Regions from separate parts of the Streptomyces sp. NPDC040410 genome, predicted to be linked through region 3. Evidence: riboswitches for the same ligand, from Rfam matches in the RefSeq annotation. Region 3 holds a riboswitch; each other region holds the start of a gene.
What was found. Region 3 has a riboswitch for cobalamin ahead of ACZ562_RS27195 (cobalamin biosynthesis protein). Riboswitches for the same ligand answer to the same signal wherever they lie in the genome.
Positions count from the first base shown of each region.

Region 1: linked by a shared signal. The riboswitch ahead of ACZ562_RS03240 (CbtB domain-containing protein) and the one ahead of ACZ562_RS27195 (cobalamin biosynthesis protein) in region 3 are both predicted to bind cobalamin.
Region 2: linked by a shared signal. The riboswitch ahead of ACZ562_RS24690 (ribonucleoside-diphosphate reductase subunit alpha) and the one ahead of ACZ562_RS27195 (cobalamin biosynthesis protein) in region 3 are both predicted to bind cobalamin.

Region 1 covers NZ_JBVIVK010000001.1:718,678-724,208, reverse strand. Annotated here, with positions in the region: gene ACZ562_RS03250 (ATP-binding SpoIIE family protein phosphatase) at 1-1,984, shown strand, start outside; gene ACZ562_RS03245 (histidine phosphatase family protein) at 2,024-2,596, opposite strand; cobalamin riboswitch at 2,693-2,850, shown strand; gene ACZ562_RS03240 (CbtB domain-containing protein) at 2,888-3,109, shown strand; gene ACZ562_RS03235 (CbtA family protein) at 3,134-3,904, shown strand; gene ACZ562_RS03230 (winged helix DNA-binding domain-containing protein) at 4,405-5,511, shown strand.
Region 2 covers NZ_JBVIVK010000013.1:23,913-29,443, reverse strand. Annotated here, with positions in the region: gene ACZ562_RS24695 (ribonucleotide-diphosphate reductase subunit beta) at 1-738, opposite strand, end outside; gene ACZ562_RS24690 (ribonucleoside-diphosphate reductase subunit alpha) at 738-3,092, opposite strand; cobalamin riboswitch at 3,216-3,355, opposite strand; gene mctP (monocarboxylate uptake permease MctP) at 3,514-5,124, opposite strand; gene ACZ562_RS24680 (DUF3311 domain-containing protein) at 5,121-5,384, opposite strand.
Region 3 covers NZ_JBVIVK010000015.1:68,052-73,582, reverse strand. Annotated here, with positions in the region: gene ACZ562_RS27200 (cobyric acid synthase) at 1-1,346, opposite strand, end outside; gene ACZ562_RS27195 (cobalamin biosynthesis protein) at 1,343-2,404, opposite strand; cobalamin riboswitch at 2,506-2,645, opposite strand; gene ACZ562_RS27190 (hypothetical protein) at 2,778-2,999, opposite strand; gene ACZ562_RS27185 (inorganic phosphate transporter) at 3,034-4,269, opposite strand; gene ACZ562_RS27180 (lysozyme) at 4,412-5,161, opposite strand; gene ACZ562_RS27175 (class II aldolase/adducin family protein) at 5,358-5,531, shown strand, end outside.

The sequences.
Region 1 (5,531 bases), on a different contig from region 3:
ACTCCTGGAAGAGATGCCCCGGCTGACGGACGACGCCGAGCTGATCAGCTCGGCATCGCGCAAGCTGATCGCGACGGCGACCGGATACCTGGACCGCGCGTCGGAGCGGGGCGTCCTCGCGTTCCAGGAGGAACGGGAGCGCCGGCTGCAGTGGCGGCTGTCGATGGTGAACGAGGCCGGCATGCGCATCGGGACCACCCTGGACATCGTCCGCACCACCCAGGAACTCGCGGATGTCGCCACCCAGCAGTTCGCCGACCTCGTCACCGTCGACCTGCTCGACTCCGCGCTCCGCGCGGACGACACCCCGGCGGCGGGCCCGCCCCTGCTGCGCCGGGTCGCCCAGCGGTCGGTGGTGGAGCGCGACCCGGCATCGACGATCCCGCCGCAGCGGCTCCACACCTATCCGGACGGATCACCGTCGGCGCGCGCACTCGCCACCGGGCAGCCCTCCCGGCACGGCCTCGACGAGCCGCCCGGCGGCGTGGCCGCGGCTTCCGAGCACCACCGCGCCGCGGACCAGCCCCTCCACTCGCTGCTGGTGGTGCCGCTGCGCGCGCGTGACACCACGCTGGGCGTCGCACAGTTCTACCGCCACCGCCGCGCCGACCTCTTCGACGAAGAGGATCTGCTCCTCGCCCAGGAGATCGCCGCCAGGGCGGCGGTGGCCGTCGACAACGCCCGCCGCTACACGCACGCGCGCGCCACCGCGCTCGCCCTGCAGCGCAGCCTCCTCCCGCGGTTTGTGCCGCGGCAGTCCGCCGTGGAGGTCGCCTGCCGCTACCTGCCCGCCGGCGCCGAGGCCGGCGTGGGCGGCGACTGGTACGACGTCATCCCGCTGTCCGGGGCGCGTGTCGCGCTCGTGGTGGGCGACGTTGTCGGCCACGGCATCCACGCCGCCGCCACCATGGGCCGCCTGCGGACGGCGGTACGCACCCTCGCCGACATCGACCTGCCCCCCGACGAACTCCTCACCCACCTGGACGACGTCGTCATCCGCCTGTCCGCGGAAGCGTCCAGTACACCGGACGATCCGGCCGCCGAGTCCGTCACCGCGACAAACGCGGCCACCGCGTCGGCCGGCTCGGGGAGCGGGGGGTCGGGCGGCTCGGACGCCCCGGATGCGGGGGCTTCGGGCGGCTCGCGTGCCGCAGGCCCGGTCGCCCCGGACGCGGTGCCTTTCAGGGCCCCTGGCGCCGAGGTCGGTGGGGACGTCGGGGCGGCCTGTCTGTACGCCGTCTACGATCCCGTCTCCAGCCGCTGCACCCTCGCCCGGGCGGGGCATGTGCTGCCCGTCGTGGTGAGCCCGGACGGAAACGTCGACGTCCTCGACCTGCCTCCCGGCCCGCCGCTCGGCCTGGGCGGCCTGCCGTTCGAGGCGGCGGAGGTCGACGTGCGGGAAGGCAGCCTCCTCGCCCTCTACACCGACGGCCTGTTCGGAGTCCGCGGCCACGACATCGATGCTTGCCTCGCCACGCTGCGCCAAGCCCTGGCCCACCCCGCTCCCTCCCTGGAGGCCACCTGCGACAACGTGCTGACAGCGATGCTGCCCGAACGGCCGCCCGACGACGTCGCACTGCTGCTGGCCCGCACCCACGCCCTCGGCGCCGGCCAGGTCGCCGCCTGGGACCTGGACGCCGACCCCGCCGCCGTGGCCGGGGCCCGGGAGCGCGTCTCCGAACAGCTGGGCATCTGGGGGCTGGAGGAACTCGACTTCATCGCCGAACTGGTGGTGAGCGAACTGGTCACCAACGCCATCCGCTACGGCCGGCCCCCCATCCGCTTGCGCCTGATCCACGACCGCACCCTCATGTGCGAGGTGTCCGACGCCAGCAGCAGCACCCCGCACCTGCGCCGGGCCCGCGTCTTCGACGAGGGCGGCCGCGGTCTGCTCCTGGTCGCCCAGCTCGCCGACCACTGGGGGACGCGCCACGCCCGACAGGGCAAGACGGTCTGGGCCGAGCTGAACGGCTCCGCCGCCTGACGCGACACCCCTTCCCAGCGCCCCGCCCCCCGCCGGGGCCTACGCCCGGCCCAGCGGCGCTCCGACGCGGAGGTTCCACCGTCCGGACCGTCCGCTGAACTCGGTTGCCGTCAGGGGCGGCACGTCGATACGCCAGAACGCCGACTCGGGCGCCCCGAGTGCCCGCACCCCCGCGGCCCGTACGACCTCGGGGTCCACGACGGCGACGGTGCGGCCCGCCGATCGCGCGGCCGACTCCAGCCAGGTGCCGATCCGTTCGCAGAAGTCCCTTACCGACTCCCCGCCGTGCGGCGCGGAAGCCGGGTCCGACAGCCACAGCGCGACGGCCTCCGGCTCCTTGGCGCTCACCTCCGCCAGGCTCGCACCGCGCCAGCGGCCCACGTCCAGACCGGTCAACTCCGTTACCACCAGGGCGTCCAGACCGAGTGCCTCGGCAGTCTCGCGGCACCGCACCGTGGGGGAGACCAAGGCCCGGCCCTCAGGTCGGGGAGTCTCGGCCGCGGCGCGCGCGAGCCGGAGTCCGGCCGCGTCGAGTGAGCAGCCGTCGTCGAACCGGGCCTCCCTCAGCGCCGCACTGATCGCAGGTGAGATCAACATCACTCGGCTCGTCATCTGTCCGTTCCCGTGCTCGACTTCCCTGCCGCCCCGGGGACTTGAGGTGCTCCAGACCCCCTGGCGTGCGCCCGTGCGCTCTTGGCCGCGCCTCCGCTTCGCGGTACCTTCACGGGCGGTGTCCACGACGGACACCGACGACGGTTCCGCGGAAGCCGGTGAGAGTCCGGCACGGTCGCGCCACTGTAAGCCCGGTTCGCCCACCTCGGTGTGCGGCGGGCAAGTCAGACCCGTTCCCGTCGTCCTGTGCACCACCGAGACGGGACGCGAGTTCCCCCAGGAGGGCCTGCCATGGCGCAGTCTGTCGCTCAGCCGACCACCAACCCCACCGCCGTACCCGCCAAGCTGCCGATCGGCGCGATCGCCCCCTGGGCGGTCTTCTTCGGCATCCTGATGCTGGTCCTGCTCTACTTCGTCGGCGCCGAGCAGGGCGCCACCGCCGTGATGAGCGGAGAGGACGTGCACGAGTGGGTGCATGACGCCCGCCACCTGCTCGGCTTCCCCTGCCACTGACAGCGGCGAGGAAAGTACGAGCTCATGAACTCCGCAACCGTCAGAAACCTACTGGTGCGTGGCATGCTCGCGGGTCTCACCGCGGGCCTGCTCGCCCTCGTCGTCGCCTACTTCCTGGGCGAGTCGCGCGTCGACGCGGCCATCGCCTACGAGGAGGCGCACGCCCACGAGCACGAGCACGGCGCAGAACTCGTCACCCGTACGATGCAGTCCACCGCGGGCCTGTCCACCGGTGTGCTCGTCTACGGCATCGCGTTCGGCGGCATCGCAGCCCTCGCGTACTGCTTCGCCCTGGGCCGTATCGGCCGCTTCGGGCCGCGCGCGAGCGCGCTGCTCCTCGCGGCCGCCGGCCTGATCGCCGTGTACCTCGTGCCGTTCCTGAAGTACCCCGCCAACCCGCCCGCCGTGGGCGACCCCGGCACCATCGCCAAGCGCACCACCTTGTACTTCCTGATGATGGTGCTCGGTGTGCTGCTCGCGGTCGGCGCCGTCATTCTGGGCAAGCGCCTGGCGCCGCGCCTCGGGAACTGGAACGCGACGCTGGCCGCGGGGGCGTTCTTCGTCCTGGTCATCGGGCTCGCGTACGCGTTCCTGCCGTCCTTCAACGAGGTCCCGGCGGACTTCCCGGCCACACTGCTGTGGCAGTTCCGTCTGGCGGCCCTGGCCGTCCAGGCGACGTTGTGGACCGTCTTCGGGCTGCTCTTCGGAATCCTGGCAGAACGGGTCCTGGCCCCTCGTACGGCAGCCGCCGCAGAGCAGGCCACCACCACGCGGGCCACCCCGGTACCGCACTGAGAACGCCACTTCGACGGCCCCGCGGGAAACCTCCGGCGGGGCCGTCGGCCATGGCGCGGGCACCCGCGTCGGCCGGCCGCCCTGGTAGCGGGCTCTCTCTTCGGCGGCGTATGCCCGCCGCGCCCGGCGAAGGACTCGCGCCGGCCGTCGCGCTCCTCGTGCCGCACGACGGGGCGGAGGGCCGTCGACACGGACGCCTTCGGCCGGTCGCCTGTCGCGGCGGGGCGGTCTCCAGCAGTTCGCCGGCCGTCCGCCGCGCCGGCGCCGCGGTCTGTTCGGCGCCGCGCCGGTACGTCACGGGTAGGTGGGCTGCCCAGCGGATGTACAGCGCACCGGCCGAGGTACGGCCCACGAGGTCCGGACGCCCGTCACCGGAGAAGCCGCCGTGCGCGACCAAGCCCGTCGGCACGGGGCAAACGGCGCCGGTGTGCCGGGCCGGACCGGGATTCGGTGAGAGTTGCGGACAGAAGGTGTCCGCAAGCGCCGCTAGCGTGCACGGTATGACGAAGACGACCGCGACGGCCCCCGCGGCCGGCACCCGTGCCCTGAACCGCGCGACCCTCGACCGGCAACTGCTGCTGCGCCGCGCGTCCCTGTCCGCCAAGGACGCCGTGCGGCACCTCCTGGGCCTGCAGGCGCAGAACGTCAAGCCGCCGTACTACGCGCTCGCCGCCCGTCTCGACGGATTCACCCCCGAGGAGCTGTCGGGGCTGATGGCGGAGCGCGAGGTCGTCCGTATCGTCACCATGCGCTCGACCATCCACACCCACACAGCCGACGACTGCCTCACCCTGCGCCCCCTGGTGCAGACCGCCCGCGACCGGGAACTCACCAACTTCCGCAAGGGCCTTGAGGGTGTCGATCTGGACCGGCTCGCCGTACTCGCCCGTGAACTGGTGGAGGCCGAGCCGCGCACCATGAAGGAGCTGCGCGAGGCGCTGCTCACCGAGTGGCCGGACGCCGACCCGCAGGCTCTCGCCATCGCCGCCCGCTGCCGGCTCCCGCTCGTGCAGGTCACCCCGCGCGGTCTGTGGGGCAGGAGCGGCCAGGTCGCCCTCACCACCGCCGAGCACTGGCTCGGCCGCCCCGCCGAGCCCGCCCCGGCACCCGACGCGACCGTGCTGCGCTACCTCGCCGCGTTCGGCCCGGCGTCCGTCAAGGACATGCAGACCTGGGCGGGCCTGACCCGGCTGCGCGACGCCTTCGAACGACTCCGGCCACAGCTCCTGGCCTTCCGTGACGAGAACGGCGTCGAGCTCTTCGACCTCCCGGACGCCCCACGCCCCGGCCCGGACACCCCGGCCCCGCCCCGCTTCCTCCCCGAGTTCGACAACCTCCTCCTCTCCCACGCCGACCGCACCCGCGTCGTGCCGCCCGAGTACCGGGGCCGCGCCTGGCAGGGCAACCAGACCTCCTGCACGCTCCTCGTCGACGGTTTCCTCGCCGGTGTGTGGAAGCTGGAGGAGGGCGCCCTCGTCGTCGAGCCCTTCGGCCGGCTCACCAAAGCGCAGCGGGACGACGTCACCGCCGAGGGGGAGCGGATGCTCGCGGTGCTGCACCCCGGGACCGCGTACGACATCCGGTTCGGTGCCGTCGTACGACAGTGAAGGGGCTCTCGCCGTCATGA
Region 2 (5,531 bases), on a different contig from region 3:
CATGTCGGTGACCTGCTGCCGGAGCCGGTCGTCGAAGAGGTCCGGCTCCTCCTTGCGGACGGTGTCGACGACCTCGAAAGCGAAGCTCATGTGCATCGTCTCGTCACGGAACACCCAGTTGGTGCCCGTGGCGAGGCCGTGCAGCAGTCCCCGGCTGCGGAACCAGTAGACGTACGCGAAGGCGCCGTAGAAGAACAGGCCCTCGATGCACGCGGCGAAGCAGATCAGGTTGAGCAGGAAGCGGCGGCGTTCGGCCTGTGTCTCCAGACGGTCCAGCTTCTCGACCGAGTCCATCCACTTGAAGCAGAACTCCGCCTTCTCGCGGATGGACGGGATGTTCTCGACCGCGGCGAAGGCGGCCGCCCTGTCCTCCGGGTCGGGGAGGTAGGTGTCCAGCAGCGTCAGATAGAACTGGACGTGGACCGCTTCCTCGAAGAGCTGGCGCGACAGGTACAGGCGCGCCTCCGGGGAGTTGATGTGCTTGTACAGCGTCAGCACGAGGTTGTTCGCCACGATCGAGTCGCCCGTCGCGAAGAACGCGACCAGCCGGCCGATCAGGTGCTGCTCGGCGGGACTGAGCTTCGCGAGGTCGGCGACGTCCGAGTGGAGGTCGACCTCCTCCACCGTCCAGGTGTTCTTGATGGCGTCCCGGTAGCGCTCGTAGAAGTCCGGGTAGCGCATGGGGCGGAGGGTGAGTTCGAAGCCCGGATCGAGAAGGTTCTTCTGGGTGGAGCTCATTACTGGCAGGCCTCGCAGGACTCGGGGTTCTCAAGGGAGCAGGCGACGGCCTCTTCAGAGGTCGCCTGCTGTACGGGAACGGTGGCTTGGGCGGCGCGGGCGATCCGGGTCGCCGGGCGCGAACGCAGGTAGTACGTCGTCTTCAGGCCCTGCTTCCAGGCGTACGCGTACATCGAGGAGAGCTTGCCGATGGTCGGTGTCTCCAGGAAGAGGTTCAGCGACTGGGCCTGGTCCAGGAACGCGGTGCGCGCGGCGGCCATGTCGATCAGGCCGCGCTGCGGGATCTCCCACGCCGTGCGGTACAGGGCGCGTACGTCGGCCGGGATCCACGCGAAGTCCTGCACCGAGCCGTTCGAGTCGCGCAGCGCCTCACGGGTACGGGCGTCCCAGACGCCCAGCTCCTTCAGGTCCTTCACCAGATACGAGTTGACCTGGAGGAACTCGCCCGACAGCGTCTCGCGCTTGAAGAGGTTCGAGACCTGGGGCTCGATGCATTCGTAGACGCCTGCGATCGACGCGATGGTGGCGGTCGGCGCGATGGCGAGGAGGAGGGAGTTGCGCATGCCGGCGGAGGCGATGCGCTCGCGCAGGGCCGCCCAGCGCTCCGGCCAGGTGAGCTCCACGTCGAAGTGGTCGGGGTGCAGCACGCCCCGGGCCGTGCGGGTCAGCTCCCACGCCGGCAGCGGGCCGCTCCGCTCGGCGAGGCCGGCGGACGCCTCGTACGCGGCGAGCATGATCCGCTCGGCGATACGCGTGGAGAGCGCCTTCGCCTCCGGCGAGTCGAAGGGCAGGCGCAGCTTGAAGAAGACGTCCTGCAGACCCATCGCGCCGAGGCCGACGGGACGCCACCTGGCGTTGGAGCGGCCCGCCTGCTCGGTCGGGTAGAAGTTGATGTCGACGACGCGGTCGAGGAAGGTGACGGCGGTGCGGACGGTGGCGTCGAGCCGCTCCCAGTCGATGTCGCCGCCGGTGACGAACGCCCCGAGGTTGACCGACCCCAGGTTGCAGACCGCGGTCTCCCCGTCGTCCGTGACCTCCAGGATCTCCGTGCAGAGGTTGGAGGAGTGGACGACATGGCCCGGAGCCGCCGTCTGGTTGGCCGTCCGGTTGGCGGCGTCCTTGAAGGTCATCCAGCCGTTGCCGGTCTGCGCGAGGGTGCGCATCATCCGGCCGTAGAGGTCGCGGGCCGGCATGGTCTTGCGCGCGAGCCCCTCGGCCTCGGCCTTGCGGTAGGCGGCGTCGAACTCCTCGCCCCACAGGTCGACCAGCTCCGGCACGTCGGCGGGCGAGAACAGCGACCACTGCTGGTCGGCGTTGACCCGGCGCATGAACTCGTCCGGGATCCAGTGTGCGAGGTTCAGGTTGTGGGTACGGCGGGCGTCCTCGCCCGTGTTGTCGCGCAGCTCCAGGAACTCCTCGATGTCGGAGTGCCAGGTCTCCAGGTAGACCGCGGCCGCGCCCTTGCGCCGGCCGCCCTGGTTCACGGCGGCGACCGAGGCGTCCAGGGTCTTCAGGAACGGGACGATGCCGTTGGAGTGCCCGTTCGTGCCGCGGATCAGCGAACCGCGGGAACGGACCCGGGAGTACGACAGCCCGATGCCGCCGGCGTGCTTCGAGAGGCGGGCGACCTGGTGGTAGCGGTCGTAGATGGAGTCCAGCTCGTCCAGAGGGGAGTCGAGGAGGTAGCAGGACGACATCTGGGGGTGCCGGGTGCCGGAGTTGAAGAGCGTGGGGGAGGAGGGCAGGTAGTCGAGGCGGCTCATGAGCCCGTAGAGCGCCGCGACCTCCTCTAGCGACCGCACCGTGTCGTCCTCGGCCAGACCGCTCGCGACCCGCAGCATGAAGTGCTGGGGCGTCTCGATCACCTGACGGGTGATCGGGTGCCGGAGCAGGTAGCGGCTGTGCAGGGTGCGCAGGCCGAAGTAGCCGAAGCGGTCGTCGGCAAGGGGGTCGACGAGCGCGTCGAGGCGGTCGGCGTGGAGGCGCACGAACGCGGCCGTGCGGTCGGCGACGAGCCCCTCGCCGTGCCCGACCGCGACGGACTCCGTGAACGTCGTCACGCCCTGCGAGGCGGCCTCGGCGGCGATGCTGATCGTCAGCAGCCGGGCGGCCAGCCTGGAGTACGCCGGGTCGTCGGAGATGAGGCCGGCGGCCGCCTCGGTGGCCAGCTCCCGCAGCTCCGCCTCGTCGGCCCGAGCGGACCGGCCGCGCAGCGCGGCGGCGGCGACCCGGCCGGGGTCGGCGTCGGGGAGGTCGGCGGTCAGCTCGGTCAGGGTCCGCAGCAGCGCTGCGCCGGGACCGTCGTCGGCCACGGGGCTGGCTGCTGAAGCCGGGTCGGCTGGCGCGATGGTCACGTGGGGCTCTCCCTCGCTCGGCACGGGGCCTTGCGGAGGGCAGGGGGCAGCTCACGAGCGCACGCGGCGTCGCGTCCACCGGCCCATTCCGCGAGGCCCGGACGTCATGGCACGCCGGCCGGACGGCCGGGCGCACTGTCGGCAGGTCCTCGGACTGACGCGTGTACGCGTCCGCTTCGGGGGCGGACGTGCACAAGTACACCGTTGCGGGACAGTTCCGGATTCGCACCGGATTCCCCTGCGGCGACAGCGAGCTTGAGCATACATCTTGTGCCGGGCTGCGGTGACACCCCCAGATGTTGTGTCGTGGTGGCTTCGCAGCGTCAACTCGTAGGTGAGAAGAGTTATGCCGGGCACGGCAGCGGGCCGCCGCGGTCCTGCTCCCCGGCGGCCCGCTGCGGGTCGTACTTGCTCAACGGCGTCAGTGGCCTGCCCCCGCCGTGGCAGGCGGCAGCTCCACCTCCACGCCCGGGTCGCCCGCGTCCGCGGTGTAGTCCTCCGGCTTGGTCTGGTCGACGCCCTCCGGGGCCTTCGCGGCCTTCAGGACGAAGGTGATGACCACGGTGACGACCACGTTCAGCACGAACGCCGTCAGGCCGATGTAGCCGATCTCGCCGATGCCGGGGATCTCCTTCGCCGAACCCCCGAAGTGCTTCTGCGTGGGAGAGGCGACGCCGTACGCCGCGAACGTGCCGTAGATCATGCCGACCGCCCAGCCGGCCAGCAGTGCCCAGCGGTGGAACCAGCGGGTGAACAGGCCGCCGACCAGGGCCGGGAAGGTCTGCAGGATCCAGATGCCGCCGAGGAGCTGGAAGTTGATCGCCACCGTCTTGTCCATGGTCAGGACGAAGACCAGGGCGCCCACCTTCACCAGGAGCGACACCAGCTTGGAGACCCTGGTCTCCTCTTCCGCCGTCGCGTCCGGCTTGATGAAGTCCTTGTAGATGTTGCGGGTGAAGAGGTTCGCGGCCGCGATCGACATGATGGCCGCCGGGACCAGTGCGCCGATGCCGATCGCCGCGAAGGCCACGCCCGCGAACCAGTCCGGGAACATGTTCTCGAACAGCTGCGGGATCGCCAGCTGCCCGTTGGTGACCTCGACCCCGGCCGCGATCGCCATGAAGCCCAGCAGGGCGAGCAGGCCCAGCATCAGCGAGTACAGGGGCAGGATCGTGGTGTTGCGGCGGATCACCTCGCGGCTGCGCGAGGAAAGCGTCGCCGTGATCGAGTGCGGGTACATGAACAGCGCGAGCGCGGAGCCCAGTGCCAGGGTGGCGTACGTCCACTGGCCGGCCGGGGCCGGGACCAGTCCGCCCGCGCCCGCCGCCGTGAACTTCTCGCCCGCCTTGGCGAAGACGTCGTCGAACCCGCCCAGCTTGATCGGGATGTAGATGATCGCCACGGCGATGACGATGTAGATCAGCGTGTCCTTCACGAACGCGATCAGCGCGGGGGCGCGCAGCCCCGACGAGTACGTGTACGCGGCCAGCACACCGAAGGCGATCAGCAGGGGCAGATCCTTCACGAACCAGTTGGTGTTCTCGCCGCCGCCGACACCCATCACGTCGAGGACGGCCTGGATGCCCACCAGCTGAAGGGCGATGTACGGCATCGTCGCCAGGATGCCGGTCACGGCGACCGCCAGCGACAGGCCCTTCGAGCCGAAGCGGCCGCGCACGAAGTCCGACGTCGTGACGTATCCGTGCTTGTGGGACACCGACCACAGGCGGGGCAGGAACGTGAAGATCAGGGGGTAGACCAGGATCGTGTACGGCACCGCGAAGAACCCCGCCGCGCCGGCCGCGTAGACCGCCGCCGGGACGGCCACGAAGGTGTACGCCGTGTACAGGTCGCCGCCGAGCAGGAACCAGGTGATCCAGGTGCCGAACGACCGCCCGCCCAGGCCCCATTCGTCGAGGCTGTGCTCGTTCTCGGCCTTGCGCCAGCGGGCGGCGAGGAAACCCATGACGGTGACGGCCAGGAAGAAGACGATGAAGACGGCGAGCGCGACGCCGTTGACTCCGTCCTTCACTCCGGCGCACCCCCGTTCCGCGTGGCGCGGGCGCGCTGGTCACGCCGCCACAGCGTGTACGCGACCATCGTCAGCGCCGTGGAGACGACCACCCACAGCATCTGGTACCAGTAGAAGAACGGGATGCCGGCGAGCGCCGGGTCGATCTTGGCGTACGACCCGACCCACAGCATCGCGACGAACGGAGCGACGAGACAGATCGCGATGACGACGCGGGCCGGTGTCACCACCGATGGTTTCACTTCGGGCACTTCTGGCATACGGCGACTCCGTCCCCTCACTGATCACCTGTTGTAACGCGCGGGCAATCTAGGCGACGGTGTCAGGAAAGCGAAAGACCCCGTCCGCACATCGGCTTCAGCGGCAACGGAACCCCTGGCGGGGCCGTCCTCCTGACGCCGTGTCCG
Region 3 (5,531 bases):
GCACGCCGGAAACCGTCCGACTCCAGCGAGCCGTGCCAGTGCGTGCCCCAGGTCTGGCCGACCCGGCAGCCGTCGAGGAAGGAGTCGCCCCCTGTGACGTCGGCGACCCCGTGATGGATCTCGTATCCCTCGACGTGCTCGCCGAGAGCCTCGCCGGACGGCCGGGTGAGGGTCTTCTCGCGGGCGAACCGCACGCGGACGGGAAGGACTCCGAGCCCCTCCACGTGCCCGCGCCGGCTCTCGACCTCGTCCTCGATGTGCTCGCCGAGCACCTGGAAGCCACCGCAGACGCCGAGGACCGGGCGCCCCTCCGCGGCCCTGCGGACGAGGGCGTCCGCAAGTCCCCGTTCCCGCAGCCACTCCAGGGCCCGTACGGTCCCGCGGGTGCCCGGAATCACGACGAGGTCGGCGTCGGCGAGTTCCTCGGGCCGGTCCACGAACCGCACGACGACACCCGGTTCGGCGGCGAGGGCGTCCACGTCGGTGAAGTTGGACATGAGCGGGATCGCGCACACGGCGACCCTCAGTACGTCCTCGCCGACGGGCGGGGCCACGTTCGACTCCCGCACGGTCCCGCGCAGGGAGACCCTCAGCCCGTCCTCCTCGTCGATCCCGAGCCCGTGCCGGAACGGCAGCACCCCGTACGTCCGCCGCCCGGTGAGCCCCCGCAGCATCTCCAGCCCCGGCTCCAGCAGCGAGACATCCCCCCGGAACTTGTTGACGAGGAACCCGGCGACCAGCTCCTGGTCCTCGGGCGACAGCAGGGCGACGGTCCCGAAGAAGGAGGCGAAGACGCCCCCGCGGTCGATGTCGCCGACGACGAGCACGGGCAGCCGCGCATTGCGCGCGATGCCCATGTTCACGATGTCGGTCCGCCGCAGATTGATCTCCGCGGGACTGCCGGCCCCCTCACAGATCACCGCGTCATACGTGCCCCGCAACTCGGCGAGACAGTCCAGCACGGTCCCGAGGAGCTTCTGCTGCCGCCCCCCGTGCAGCCTCTTCCCGGGGGACGACCCCCCGGATCCCCCGAAGAACCCGCGCGCGCTCAGTTCGCCCACGGGCTTGCCCAGGAGCACCACCTGACTGCTCTGCTCGCCGCCGGGCTTGAGCAGCACGGGATTCATCAGCGCGGTCGCCTCGACGCGGCACGCCTGCGCCTGCATGGCCTGCGCCCGCCCGATCTCGGCGCCCTCCCGGGTCACGAACGAGTTGAGGGACATGTTCTGCGCCTTGAAGGGCGCGACCTTGACGCCCTGCCGGACCAGCCAACGACAGATCCCGGCGGTGACGACACTCTTCCCGGCATCGGAGGTCGTACCCGCTACGAGCAGCCCCCCTTTCATGAGGCACGCCCCGGCCGCTGCGACCGCTGAGGGCCGTCGTTCCGCGGGGCGCCGGGGGTCCCCCCGCTCGGGTGAAGCCGAGAGTGCGGGAGGGCGGGCACGGCCTGCGGCGCAGGGCGCCCTGCGACCCGCCCCCGCAGCAGCGCACCAGCCGCACTGACGCCCAGCGCCAGCCAGCCCACCCTCCGCGACAACCGAACAGCCCTCTCGATGTCGGCCACTTGCACAGCACGCCCCTCCCCGTTCAGCACAGGCCGATGCTCAATGCGCCCCCCGTACGACAACGTGCCCCCCAGCCGCACCCCGAGCGCCCCCGCGAACGACGCCTCCACAGGCCCCGCGTTGGGGCTCGGGTGCTTCGCCGCATCGGCACGCCAAGCCCGCACCGCCCCCCGGGGATCGGAACCCGCCACCGCGGCCAGCACGGCGGTAAGCCGCGCCCCCGGCCACCCGGCCAGGTCGTCGAGCCGCGCGGAAGCCCACCCGTACCGGCGGTACTTGGGCGACCTGTGTCCGACCATGGCGTCCAGGGTGTTGACGGCGCGGAACCCGACGAGCCCGGGCACACCGCCCACCGCACCCCACGCCAGCGCCCCCACGACCGCGTCCGAAGTGTTCTCGGCGACGGATTCGACGACGGCCCGGGCGATCCCGTCGGCGTCGAGAGCCTGCGGATCCCGCCCGCACAGATGCGGCAGCCGGGCACGGGCGCCCTCGACGTCCCCCGCTTCGAGGGCACGGCCGACGGCCCGCGCCTCGCGCCCCAGGGTGGTCCCGCCCACCACGGCCCAGGTGGCGGCGGCGGTGAGCGCCACGGAGGCGGCACGGGAGGGGCGTACGGCCGAGGCGGCGACGGCGGCGAGGGAGACGGCACCGCCCACGCACACGGCGGTGTGCAGCGCGCCGTGCCCCCGGTGGTCACGCCACAACACCCGTTCCACGGCACCCGCGGCCCGTCCGAACGCGGCGACCGGATGCCCGCGGCGAGGATCGCCGAGGAGCAGGTCACCGAGGAGGCCGGCGGCGGCGCCGTACGCGAAGACGCGATCGGCACGCATCAGCTCAGCCGACCGCGGGGTCGGGCAGGGCCCACGTACTCAGGCTCGAACGGCAGCCGCGCATGGCGATATGTCCTCACTCAGGGTGTCCACGCCCTGGTTCGACGAGACCGGCGGTGAGAGTTCCTGGCTCCCGGGAGTTCCTACCCCGGTGACAGTGGCGGGACCGCGCCGGATTCGCACCGGCTTCCTCTCTTGCCGCCGTACATGGCCCCGGCAGTCCACCACGGGCCCGGAAGGGCCGTCAACTTGCTGCTGACCTGCGAAGGGAGAGTGTGCTCAGGCCCACACACGAGGGGTCACAGGCACCACAAATACCTGGGGCGCGGGACGGAGATCCGTCCCGCACCCCAGGTGCTGCCGGTGCCGCCGCTCAGGCGACGATCAGTGAGATTCCGTACGCCACCGCGGCCGCGCACGCCGCGAAGCACGCGTACGCGCCGGTCACCGCGAGGGCGGCGGAGCCGCCCTGCTCGGCCGCCCGCTCGCGGCGGGAGAGGCCGGCGATGCCGAGGGTGAACAGGCCCACGAGGGCCACGGTGACCACGAGGCTGACCCCGAAGACGGAGCCGAGAGCTGCCCAGTCGATTTTCATGCTGCTGATTCCTTCGTAACCGGGTGAGCGGGGCTCAGACGGTGGTGGCGGTCGAGGGGGCGGTCTCGCCCGCGGGGGCCGGGATCGTGGCCGACAGGTCCTCGGCGACGGTGCCCGCCGGGGGCACGGCCACCGCGGCGATCGCCGTGGTCACCACACCGGCCGGCTCCTCGTGGTCGTTGACGTTGCTGTGGTCGATGACCTCGCGGCGGGAGATCTTCCAGATGGCGGCGCTGGAGGCGACGAGGAAGACCGCGACGAGTGCCGTACCCCAGTCGCCGAGACCGGTCACGTACTCGGCGACGGCGCCGACCAGCGCGGCGGCCGGGAGCGTGAGGCCCCAGGCGACGAACATCCGGGTCGCCGTCGACCAGCGGACCACCCCGCCCTTGCGGCCGAGGCCCGCACCCATCACCGAACCGGAGACGGAGTGCGTGGTGGAGAGGGAGAAGCCGAGGTGGGAGGAGGCCAGGATGACCGTGGCCGCGCTGGTCTGGGCGGCGAAGCCCTGCTGCGGCTGGAGGTCGGTCAGGCCCTTGCCCATGGTGCGGATGATGCGCCAGCCGCCGAGGTAGGTGCCGAGCGCGATGGCGACGCCGGCGGAGAGGATGACCCAGGTGGGCGGGTCGGAGTCGGGGGCGACGGCGCCGCCGGCGACCAGGGCGAGGGTGATGATGCCCATCGTCTTCTGCGCGTCGTTGGTGCCGTGCGCCAGGGAGACCAGACCGGCGGAGGCGATCTGGCCGGCGCGGTAGCCCTTCTCGGCGGCCTTGCCGTCGGCCTTCTTGCCGAGCGTGTACGACAGCCGTGTGGCGAGCATCGCGGCGAGGCCGGCGACGATCGGGGCGGCGATCGCCGGGATCAGCACCTTGGTGACCAGGACGTCACCGTGGACGGCGCCCATGCCCGCCGAGGCGATGGTGGCGCCGATCAGGCCGCCCATGAGGGCGTGCGAGGAACTGGAGGGGAGTCCCACGAGCCAGGTCAGCAGGTTCCAGAGGATCGCGCCCACCAGGGCGGCGAATATGACCTCGGGACGTATGCCGGTCTCGTCGACGAGACCCTTGGAGATCGTGTTGGCGACCTCCACGGAGAGGAAGGCGCCTACAAGGTTGAGCGCGGCGGACATGGCCACCGCGACCTTGGGCTTGAGTGCACCGGTCGAGATGGTGGTGGCCATCGCGTTGGCGGTGTCATGAAAACCGTTCGTGAAATCGAACGCAAGTGCGGTTACCACCACAATCGCGAGGATCAGCGAGAAGTTTTCCATTTACCCAGGCAATCGTTCGAGGTCATTGGTTGGTTGACCGTAGGCAACCTGGGTGAACGGAAGATGAACTGAGTCGGGCTGCACGGTGTCTGAAAGAGGCGGTTGCTGTTCCGCCGAACCGCGCAGCCCCGACACCGCACGGCTATGAACCTCTGGCGAACTTCCGCAGCTGGGACGCGGACCCGTTGAAGAGATTTTGATCACCCGGCAGGCTGCCGCTGTTGTCGTACTGCCAGAGCGTCCAGAAGGACCAGCCGGCGGGCAACGTCCCAGCGTCGGCCGCGTTGTGACGGGCGATCCACAGTGCGTGATCCGAGGCGAAGGCGCGGCTGCCGCCGGTGCACGTGTTCCACCAGTGGGCTGTGGTGTAGATCACAGGACGGCGTCCGGTGAGCCGCTTCACCTCGTCGCTGAACGACTCGATCCAGCCGGCCATCCTCGCCTGGGTCAGGCCGTAGCACTTGTGCTTCTTGTCGTACGGGTTGTATTCGATGTCGAGCGCGGGCGGCAGCGTCCAGCCGTCCCCGCTCCAGGCACCCCCGTTGCGCACGAAGTAGGCCGCCTGCGCCGCGCCCGACGACTTGTCCGGCAGCGCGAAGTGGTACGCCCCGCGGATGATGCCCGCGCCGCGCGCGCCGTCGTACTGCCGGCCGAAGTACGGGTTGCGGTAGGTCGTGGACTCGGTCGCCTTGACGTAGACGAACCTGGCTCCCCTGGCCTTCGCGCGCTGCCAGTCGACGTTCTTCTGATGCGAAGAGACGTCGTGCCCCTTGGGTGAACTCGCCGCCGAGGCCGGTAAACCGGCGAGTGCGCTCCCCCCGACGGTGAGCGCCGCCACGGACAGCGCGATCGCGCGGGCGTGGCGGCGGGACGGTTTGCGGTTACGGGCCATGTATCCCCCCGGAATGGCGGCATGCACGAAAAATCTCCCAGAGGGTACTGGAAGATCACTGAAAGATCGTCGATCTCCAGCCAACCACCACAAGAACGGGATGTATGCCGATATGTGGGCTTCCGGACGTCCGACTTCCGCCCTAAAGTGCCCCCTCCCGGCGGCGGGTTGACGCATCGCCTGGAAGGATCGCCGCATGACCGGGCAACGACGGAGGCGGGTACGACCCGAGGAGACGCGCGCCTGGGGGGCACTTGTCGCGACCGCCCGCCGCACGGTGTCCGACGGGCTGGTCGTCGGCACCTCCGGCAACGTCTCGGTGCGCGTCGGGGACACCGTGCTGGTCACGCCGTCGGGCGTCCCGTACGAC